2 regions of the Colwellia sp. SU-HH01172 genome follow, and region 2 is predicted to be linked to the other one. Evidence: predicted binding sites of a transcription regulator. Region 2 holds the regulator's gene; the other holds the start of a gene.
What was found. Region 2 encodes MetJ, which represses methionine synthesis genes. Its sites were predicted from a motif close to TAGACGTCTAGACGTCTA; they were not measured.
Positions count from the first base shown of each region.

Region 1: AC27JP_RS07690 (cystathionine beta-lyase) is a predicted target of MetJ. The motif match lies at 1,953-1,970, and genes of this name have one in related genera.

Region 1 covers NZ_BAAJMB010000002.1:140,506-145,240, forward strand. The annotation lists gene AC27JP_RS07685 (DNA polymerase II) at 1-1,857, shown strand, start outside; gene AC27JP_RS07690 (cystathionine beta-lyase) at 2,014-3,189, shown strand; gene AC27JP_RS07695 (alkaline phosphatase) at 3,474-4,735, opposite strand, start outside.
Region 2 covers NZ_BAAJMB010000006.1:53,452-58,186, reverse strand. The annotation lists gene ccoG (cytochrome c oxidase accessory protein CcoG) at 1-982, shown strand, start outside; gene AC27JP_RS15380 (VOC family protein) at 1,193-1,603, shown strand; gene metJ (met regulon transcriptional regulator MetJ) at 1,684-2,016, opposite strand; gene metB (cystathionine gamma-synthase) at 2,248-3,414, shown strand; gene metL (bifunctional aspartate kinase/homoserine dehydrogenase II) at 3,466-4,735, shown strand, end outside.

The sequences.
Region 1 (4,735 bases), on a different contig from region 2:
GAAACGTGCCAGCAAGTATTAATGATCGCTAGTGCTGAAGAAGTGCTACGTGAGCAACATGAACATGCTGATACCGAACTTGATATTATTTGGCAAGCGGATGAGAAAGCATTATTACTGAGCTTATTAGCTTGGTTTAGAGCGCATGACCCTGACATAGTTATTGGCTGGAATGTGATTAACTTTGATTTTAATTTACTGCAAAAACGCTATGAGCTTCATGGTATTAAATTCGCTATTGGACGAGACGGAAGAGCACCGCATTGGCGTAAAAATAAGGCCAGCGAACAGCAATTTATTGAAATTAATGGTCGAGTAATTCTAGACGGCATAGATTTGTTAAAAACGGCAACTTACAGTTTTCCAAGTTTTTCTCTCGATAATGTTGCTAATACGCTATTGGGAATTGGTAAAAAAGTTGATGATGTTGATAATCGCGTACAAGAAATTACCGATAACTTTAAACACAATAAAACCGCACTAGCGCTATATAACTTAGAAGATTGCCGTCTAGTTTGGTTGATATTCCAACATACGCAATTGCTCGAATTCGCTATGCTGCGGGCGCAATTAACCGGACTAGCGATTGATAGAGTAGGCGGCTCAGTTGCGGCTTTTACCAATTTATACCTACCGAAATTACACCGCAGTGGTTATGTCGCGCCAAATATGGGCGATGGCGAGCAAGGTTTTGAATCACCGGGCGGTTTTGTTATGGACTCCATACCTGGTCTTTACAACAATGTTCTTGTTTTAGATTTTAAAAGCCTGTACCCAAGTATCATCCGAAGTTTTAATATTGACCCTATGGGCTTAATTGAAGGGTTAAAATCGCCAGAAACTGCCATTAAAGGTTTTGACGGGGCCTATTTCTCAAGAGAACAGCATTTTTTACCTACTATCATCACTGAGTTATGGAAAGAGCGCGATAAAGCGAAAGTAGAAAAAAATGCGGCTTTGTCGCAGGCGATAAAAATTATTATGAATTCCTTTTATGGCATCTTAGGTTCAACCGGTTGTCGTTTTTTTGATCCTCGCTTATCGGGCTCAATAACTAAACGTAGCCATAGCCTGTTAAAAACGACAAAAACATGGATTGAAGCGAAAGGCTATCAAGTGATATACGGCGATACCGATTCAATATTTGTCCATATTGATAATGAGCAAACACTTGCCTCGAGTAAAGCGTTAGGTAAAACCTTACAAGATTACATTAACCAAAAATGGCACGCAGTGTTGTTGGAAGAGTTTAGTATTGAAAGCGAATTGGAAATAGAGTTTGAAACTCATTTTAGTAAATTTTTAATGCCGACAGTGCGTGGCCAAGAAATTGGCACTAAAAAGCGTTATGCAGGGTTAGTAATTAAAAATAATGAGCAACAATTGGTATTTAAAGGTTTAGAAAGTGTTCGTACCGATTGGACTGAACTAGCAAAACAATTTCAACGTAAGTTATATCAAATGATCTTTAGTGATCAACCGGTGGCGGAATATATTAAACAAATAGTGGCTGAGACTTTGTCTGGTTTACATGATGATAAGTTGGTTTATCGAAAGCGATTACGCCGAAAGCTTGAACTATACGTAAAGAATGTGCCACCACATGTGCGTGCAGCAAGGCTTGCTGATGAAATTAACAAAGCGCAAGGCAAAGCACTTAAGTATCAAAATAAAGGCTGGATAGAATATGTCATCACAACAAATGGCCCACAAGCCAAAGGCTATCAAACAGCAGCATTAGATTATCAATTCTATATTGATAGACAACTACAAGCGGTTGCCGATGCTATATTGCCGTTCATTAATACCAGCTTTGATGAAATAACCAATGCACAAATGAACTTATTTGATGAATAAATAGTGTGTTAGAAGAGTGTACCAGAGTCAATTAAAACTATCTCATAACAAAATAATGCGTGCTTCTTGACCCAATTCAATATATAAAAGAGCTGTAGATGGCTAGATAGCTAATTTGAATTTGTTTTCAATTTAATCATAGGAACACATGGGCTGATGAAGAAAGAAACAAAAATTATTAATGCCGGTCGCAAAAGCAAGTGGACTCGTGGCGTGGTAAACCCGCCGGTAGAGCGTGCTTCAACGGTAGTATTTGATTCTGTTAAGGAAATGAAACACGCAACTGCCAATAAAACTAATCAGGTACTGTTTTACGGTCGACGTGGTACATCAACATCTTTTGCGTTTAGTGATGCCATGACTGAATTAGAGGGAGGGGCGGGTTGTGCAGTTTATCCTTCTGGTACGGCGGCCATTACCAATGCTATTTTAGCTTTTGTGAAAACCGGCGATCATATTTTGATGGTTGATACTGCGTATGAACCAACTCGAGATTATTGCGATAAAATATTGGCTAAACTCGGCATTGAAACAACATATTATGACCCACTTATTAGCAGCGACATTGAATCGTTAATTCAACCTAATACTCGGGTGATTTTTCTGGAATCTCCAGGGTCAATTACGATGGAAGTGCAAGATGTACCGGCTATTGCAGAAGTTGCTCACCGACATAATTGTGTGGTGATGTTAGATAATACTTGGTCTGCGGGTGTTAATTTTCAGCCGTTTGAATACGGTGTTGATGTGTCAATTCAAGCCGCCACCAAATATATTGTTGGTCATTCAGATGTTATGCTTGGCACCGCAACCGCAAACGAAGCTCATTGGCCTCAGTTACGAGAGAGTAGCTATACCATGGGGCAATGTACATCACCAGATGATTTATACCTTGCTATGCGCGGTATTCGAACTTTACCAGTACGTTTGCAACAACATCAAGCCAGCGCGTTAAAAATAGCTCAGTGGTTAACTAGCCGTGAAGAAGTAGAAACAGTGCTTCATCCTGCTTTGCCATCGTGTCCGGGCCATGAAGTATTTGACCGTGACTTTACCGGTTCAAATGGTTTGTTCTCCTTTGTATTAAACCGCGGTAACCAAGCAGCATTAACAGCACTTCTTGATGGTATGGAACATTTTAAAATGGGCTATTCTTGGGGCGGTTTTGAAAGCTTAATTTTGGGGATTGCTAAGGTTAATAATTTACGCTCTGCAACACTGTGGCCTTATGAATATCCACTGATTCGTTTACATGTTGGTTTAGAAAATGTTGATGACTTAATCGCTGATTTAGAACAAGGCTTTGCACGTTTAAATGCTGCACTAAGTTAACCTGAGCTCGGGATAAGCAAAATGCTACAGCAGCACTATTAAAGCCTATTTCTACGTTGTTCAAGTTCCCAATAACTCGTTATTGAGCACACTTAAACGCCTTGAACTAGACATAAATAGCACTACTGTAGATTGAATATTGATAATGCCTTGAAGTAGTTATGCTTTTCATTCCCATTATCCCGAGTTCAGGTTAAGTTAATTCGTGAAAATAAAAACGCCGAATAATATTTTATTCGGCGTTTTTTTAGGAAAAAATTTATTTTTTAATAATGAGAATGAGCTTATTGCTTACCCAGAAGCTTAAATATTTTTTTAGCAATATCAGTATTATCATTTAAGCCTTCAAAAAGTTCTTTTTGTTTACCCATGGCAAATACGGGGACATCAACACCAGTATGGCCAAATGTCGTCCAGCCAGTTACGGTACGTTGGTCTATGATACGATTGATATGCTGGCGTAATAAACGTTGTACTGTTGGCTTATTCATTTTTTCTTGCTCTGCTTTTGGCAAGTTGTTAAAAATAATTAACGCTTCAGGTAAAGATTTTTTTGTTGCAATCAGCTCAGATGCTTCCACTTCACTTATTTCAAAATTAAGCATTTCACTGACATTAGTTGATGTTATTTTTTGTCCTGCTAGCTTTTCAGCTATAGTGTTTGGTGATATTGTCATGCTGCGCAAAACATCAGGTTGCCATAGGTATTTTCCACCTTGACCTATGGTAAAACCACCCGTGCTATGATCCGCCGTCAGCACCACTAAAGTATTTGGATTTTTTTCAACGTAGCCTTCTAAATATTCAAGTGTTTTGGCTAAATCATCCAATTCTGCCATTGCTGCGGCTATATCATTGCTATGGCCAGCCCAATCAACTTGACTCGCTTCAATCAACATGAAAAAACCATTTTTGTTTTCTAGTTGTGCAATTGCTGGCACTACCATAGCAGATAGGCGATGTTTGTTACTGTCGTCTAATGCCCAAGGTAGGCCTTTATCAGCAAATAGTCCTAAAACTTTTTCGTTACTCGGTAATTGTGTTAATTGACTATAATTGTCGATGTAGTTAAAACCATTGGCTTGAAACTCTTCAACAAGGTTTTTATCTTGACGAATAAAGTATTGCCAACCGCCACCTAATAATACGTCAATATTATGATGTGATGCTAAAAAGTTATCAGCAATTTCGTCGTAATTATGTCGACTTTCATTATGAGCTAAATAAGAGGCTGGCGTTGCATGGTTAATTTGCGAGGTAACCACCATACCGGTTTTTTTACCTTGTTTCTTCGCCCAAACGAGTACCGATTCAACAGGCTTTTTATCAACGTCGACACCAATAGCGCCATTGTAGGACTTAGTTGCTGTTGCTAGTGCCGTAGCCGCGGCTGCTGAGTCAGTTACATAGCCTGAAACTCGTGCGGGGTAGGTACTGCTGCTACCAACTAAGTGGCGATCAAACACGGTTTGTTCTACAGCTTCAGTATCAGGATTGTCGTGAAAATAGCGATAGGCTGAGGTATAAGCTGGCCCCATACCGTCAC
Region 2 (4,735 bases):
AATTAAGCGCGATAAGCAACCTAAAACGCTAGATACCATTACGAGAAAATCAGCTAAGCATTTGGTTTGGGGCTTAATGGCTTTTTTAACCGCCACCACCTTTATGAGCTACTTCTTGCCGACACGCGAACTGTATCTCGATTTAATTCAATTTAATTGGGATAGTTTAACAACGTTTTGGGTGCTTTTTTTTGCTGTATGCACTTACGGTAATGCTGGCTGGTTGCGTGAAAAAATGTGCATATATATGTGTCCATACTCACGTTTTCAATCTGCGATGTTCGATAAAAATACCTTATTGGTTGCCTATGACAAACTACGTGGAGAAAATCGTGGTCGCCGTAAGCGCAAACAAGATCCTAAAGAGCTAGGGCTAGGAGACTGTGTTGACTGTAATCTTTGTGTGGAAGTTTGCCCAGTTGGTATTGATATTCGTAATGGCCTGCAATATGAGTGCATAAATTGTGGTGCTTGTGCTGATGCCTGTGATCAAACCATGACCCAGTTCAATTATGCTAAAGGATTAATTAGCTACACCAGTGAAAACGCCTTACTGGGTAAAAAAGCAAAGTTATTACGACCAAAAATAATTGGTTACGGTGTTTTATCGATATTAGCTATGTGTTTTATGGCCTATACCATTCAGGTTCGGGTGCCAATTGAGTTTTCAGTGCTTAGAGACAGAGCGGCACTTTATCAACTTGATTTTGAGGATAATGTTACGAATAGCTATTTATTGAAAATTACTAATAAGTCACAAATAGATCGCCACTTTAATGTCAATGTTCTAAACAGTAGTGTTAGCTTAAGTGCAGATAAAAACATATTGATTAAAGCAGGAGAAATTGCCAATGTGCCAGTACATTTAACTATGGCAGCTGATGGTATTAAAGGCCGAGTTAGTGAAGTGTCGCTGGAAGTCAGTGTTAGCGATAAGCCGGAAGTAAAAGCAGTAACGGAGACGAAATTTTTCTCAAACTAATTTGGTGTGTAGATTGGGTTATTTAACCAAGGCGTCGATGGGGCGCCTTTTTTTTGGAAAAAGCTAAGGCCTGCAATACAGCTGCAGTAAATCACATTGGCGTGCACAGTATCAATCACCTCGATAAATCAGTTATCCTTACTTATTGTTAGTGTTAAAATACGGTAAAATAACTCTACTTGCCTGCCATGACGTAAAAGTGAAATTAGTATGACATCTCCGATTACACAAAGAATATCGAATATCGCCTTAGTTGTTGAAAACTATGATGACGCTATTGAGTTCTATACCAAAAAACTAAACTTTCAGCTTATTGAAGATAGCGATTTAGGTGCTGGCAAGCGCTGGGTGCAAATCGCCCCACCAAATTCAAACGGCACAAATTTGTTGCTAGCGCAAGCCAGTGATGATCAGCAAAAAAAATCTATTGGCAACCAAGCCGGCGGACGAGTCTTTCTCTTTCTACAAACCAATGACTTTTGGCGCGACTACCAACACATGAAGGCTCAAGGCGTTGAATTTAACGAAGAGCCGCGCGTCGAAGAGTACGGCACTGTGGTAGTTTTTAAAGATTTATATGGCACTAAATGGGATTTATTACAGTTAAATAATGCAAATTAGTAAATTGAAAGTATAAATATTAAATAACAAAAAAGGCGCTTAAAGCGCCTTTTTTTAATCTCTTGGATACTCGTTCCGCTTTAATCTTCTACTTCCGTTTCGTATTCACTAAAGTCAGTCACACCTTGTGCTTCTAAAGCTTTACGAACACTGGCCGGTAGTTTCTGTGTATTGTCTTTTGCTAAGTCACCATCGTCTGGCAAAGGTTGGCCAGTAAAAGCATGTAAAAATGCTTCACATAATAGTTCGCTGTTGGTTGCATGACGTAAGTTATTTACCTGACGACGTGTTCTTTCATCGGTTAGCACTTTCAACACACGTAAAGGGATAGACACGGTGATCTTTTTTACTTGTTCACTTTTTTTCCCGTGTTCGGCGTAAGGGTTAATATACTCGCCATTCCACTCTGCCATGAATATTCCTCTATGCTTAAATGATTATGAAAAACCTATAATTAGCTTATCTGGTATACCAGTAAGTTATAAGTTTATTCTTGACGGCTAATTTTACTGGTTGTGAGGCGTGAGTCAATAACGAATGTGTAGAAGGTTAGATGTCTAAAGTGCTTGACCGCACGCTTTAAACCGTTTAGATTTATAGACGTCCAAACATCTATATAGAAAAGTGTCTATACTGGAGCACACATGAGCGAGAAAAAAATTGCCACAACTGCGGTTCGTGCAGGTATTAATAGTGACCAACATCATGGTGCGGTTATTCCTGCAATTCACCTTTCTAGCACCTATGCACTGAAAGGTTTTAATGAAAAGCGTCAGTTTGATTATTCACGTACGGGTAACCCTACTCGTGCTACGTTCGCTCAGGCTATTGCTGATTTAGAGCAAGGGGCGCTAGGTATTGTTACTAGCACGGGGATGTCAGCCGTACATCTGATTTGTCAGTTGCTAAATACCGATGATACTGTGGTTATTCCTCATGATTGTTACGGCGGCAGTTTTCGATTGTTTACCCACCTTGCCAAGCGTGGGCAGTTTAAGTTAATTGTTGTTGATCAAAATGATCAAGCGGCATTAACACAGGCCTTAGCAACAAAACCTAAACTAGTGCTAATTGAAACGCCAAGTAACCCGTTACTGCGTTTGGTGGATATGGAAGATATTACTCAACAAGCTCATCAAGCTGGCGCCTTGGTTGCTGTTGATAACACCTTTTTATCGCCAGCATTGCAGCAACCTTTGTTATTAGGTGCTGATATTGTCTTTCACTCAACCACTAAATATATTAACGGTCATAGTGATGTTGTCGGCGGAGTATTAGTGACCAAAGAGCAAGCCTTAGGTGAAGAGCTTGCTTGGTGGGCGAATTGTATCGGTATTACCGGTTCAGCATTTGATAGCTTTTTAGCATTGCGCGGTTTAAAAACTTTACCGATACGTATGAAGCAGCACCAAATTAACGCTAACGCCGTTGCTGAATTTTTACAACAACATCCGGCGGTGGAAAAAGTGTATTTCCCTGGGCTAGTTGATCATCCGCAGCATGACTTAGCGAAAAAACAGCAGCATGACTTTGGCGCCATGATGAGCTTTGAACTTAAAGGCGGTGTTGAAGCAGTAAAGGTGCTGTTTGATAAACTTGAATTTTTTACCTTAGCGCAATCATTAGGTGGTGTAGAAAGTTTGATCAGCCATCCATCAACCATGACTCATGCAGGCATGGAAATTGAAGCGCAACTTGCCGCAGGTATTACTCAGTCTTTAGTGCGCCTTTCAGTTGGGATTGAAGATATAGACGACATCTTAGCAGATTTAGCGCAGGCACTTACCGCTAGTCAAATACAACCGAAATAGTCTCAAGATAATTTTTAATTAGATAAACATGCGCATGTGCTTGGAAATAAAATGACAGACGTAAATTCAGCTGTGGAGCTTACTTCCACAAAAAACCAGTTGGCTAAAGCTGCTTGTAATGTACATAAATTTGGTGGCAGTAGTTTAGCAACCACGGGGTGTATTGAGCGTGTCGCTGATATTATTCGTCAGCATTGCCAACTCAATGACGTTATTGTCGTTTCTGCTAACGGCGATACAACAGATGCATTATTTGCTATTTATCAATTGGCACTAGAACATTATGAGCTTAAACAAGCAGAGCCTTTAGGAAATCAAACCGATTTAGTGGTTGAACTACTACCCGAAACATTAGCTGATGCGATTGTCGCACTGAGTGATTCGCAAGTGGCACTGATTGAAGAATTACTCAATGCAAGTAGTGCGGCAAGGCTAAAAGCATTACTGAACGACGATATTGCCAATATCTCAGCGCATTTACTAAGCAATCCTAGCAAGCATCAAAACGATTTGCTGGCATTAGGTGAGGTTTGGTCAGCACGGTTATTATCAGCGGTATTAAACGAAAGCGTTTGTCCTAGCTATATGCTAGATGCGAGAGATTTTTTATTACTAAGCAATGAGAAAACTTGTGCCATTGATTATCTTGCCAGTGCCGAGAAACTTTCGCCGTTGCAACAGCCAAATCAGCTGGTGATAGTGACTGGCTATATTGCTCGCAACCAGCAATTACAAGCTTGCACATTAGGTCGTAATGGCAGTGACTATTCTGCAACTATTATGGCGGCTCTGTCTGGTGCTCGTAATGTTACTTTATGGACAGATGTTGATGGTATTTACAGCGCCGATCCAAGAGTGGTACCGCTGGCAAGAAAATTACATCGTCTACCCAATGCGGTTGCAAATGAGTTGGGGCGTTTAGGTAATCCGGTATTACACGCAAAAACCTTACAGCCGTTAAAAAATCACAATACCCATTTACATGTTGCCAGTAGTTTTGCGCCAGAGGTTAGTGGCAGCGAAATTGGTAAGTTTGGCCAAATTGCCAAACAAGAGCTTTCCGTGACCTATTTAAATGATTTGATCCTTGCTACGTCAGTTAGCTTTTTTGGAGAATCGGGTGCTCGCGCGGTGAAAGAATTTACCCCTGTGTGCTATAACCTAGATGACGGTTACTTGGTGGTGACTCAAGAGCAACAAAAGGCGTTAAGCCAATGGCTGGCAAGTCATGATACTGAAGTCTCATTTAAGCCTGTCGCTATTGTTGCCACGGTTGGATATCAAGTGGCACAACAAGGTGGTATGCGAGCAAGGTTTAAAA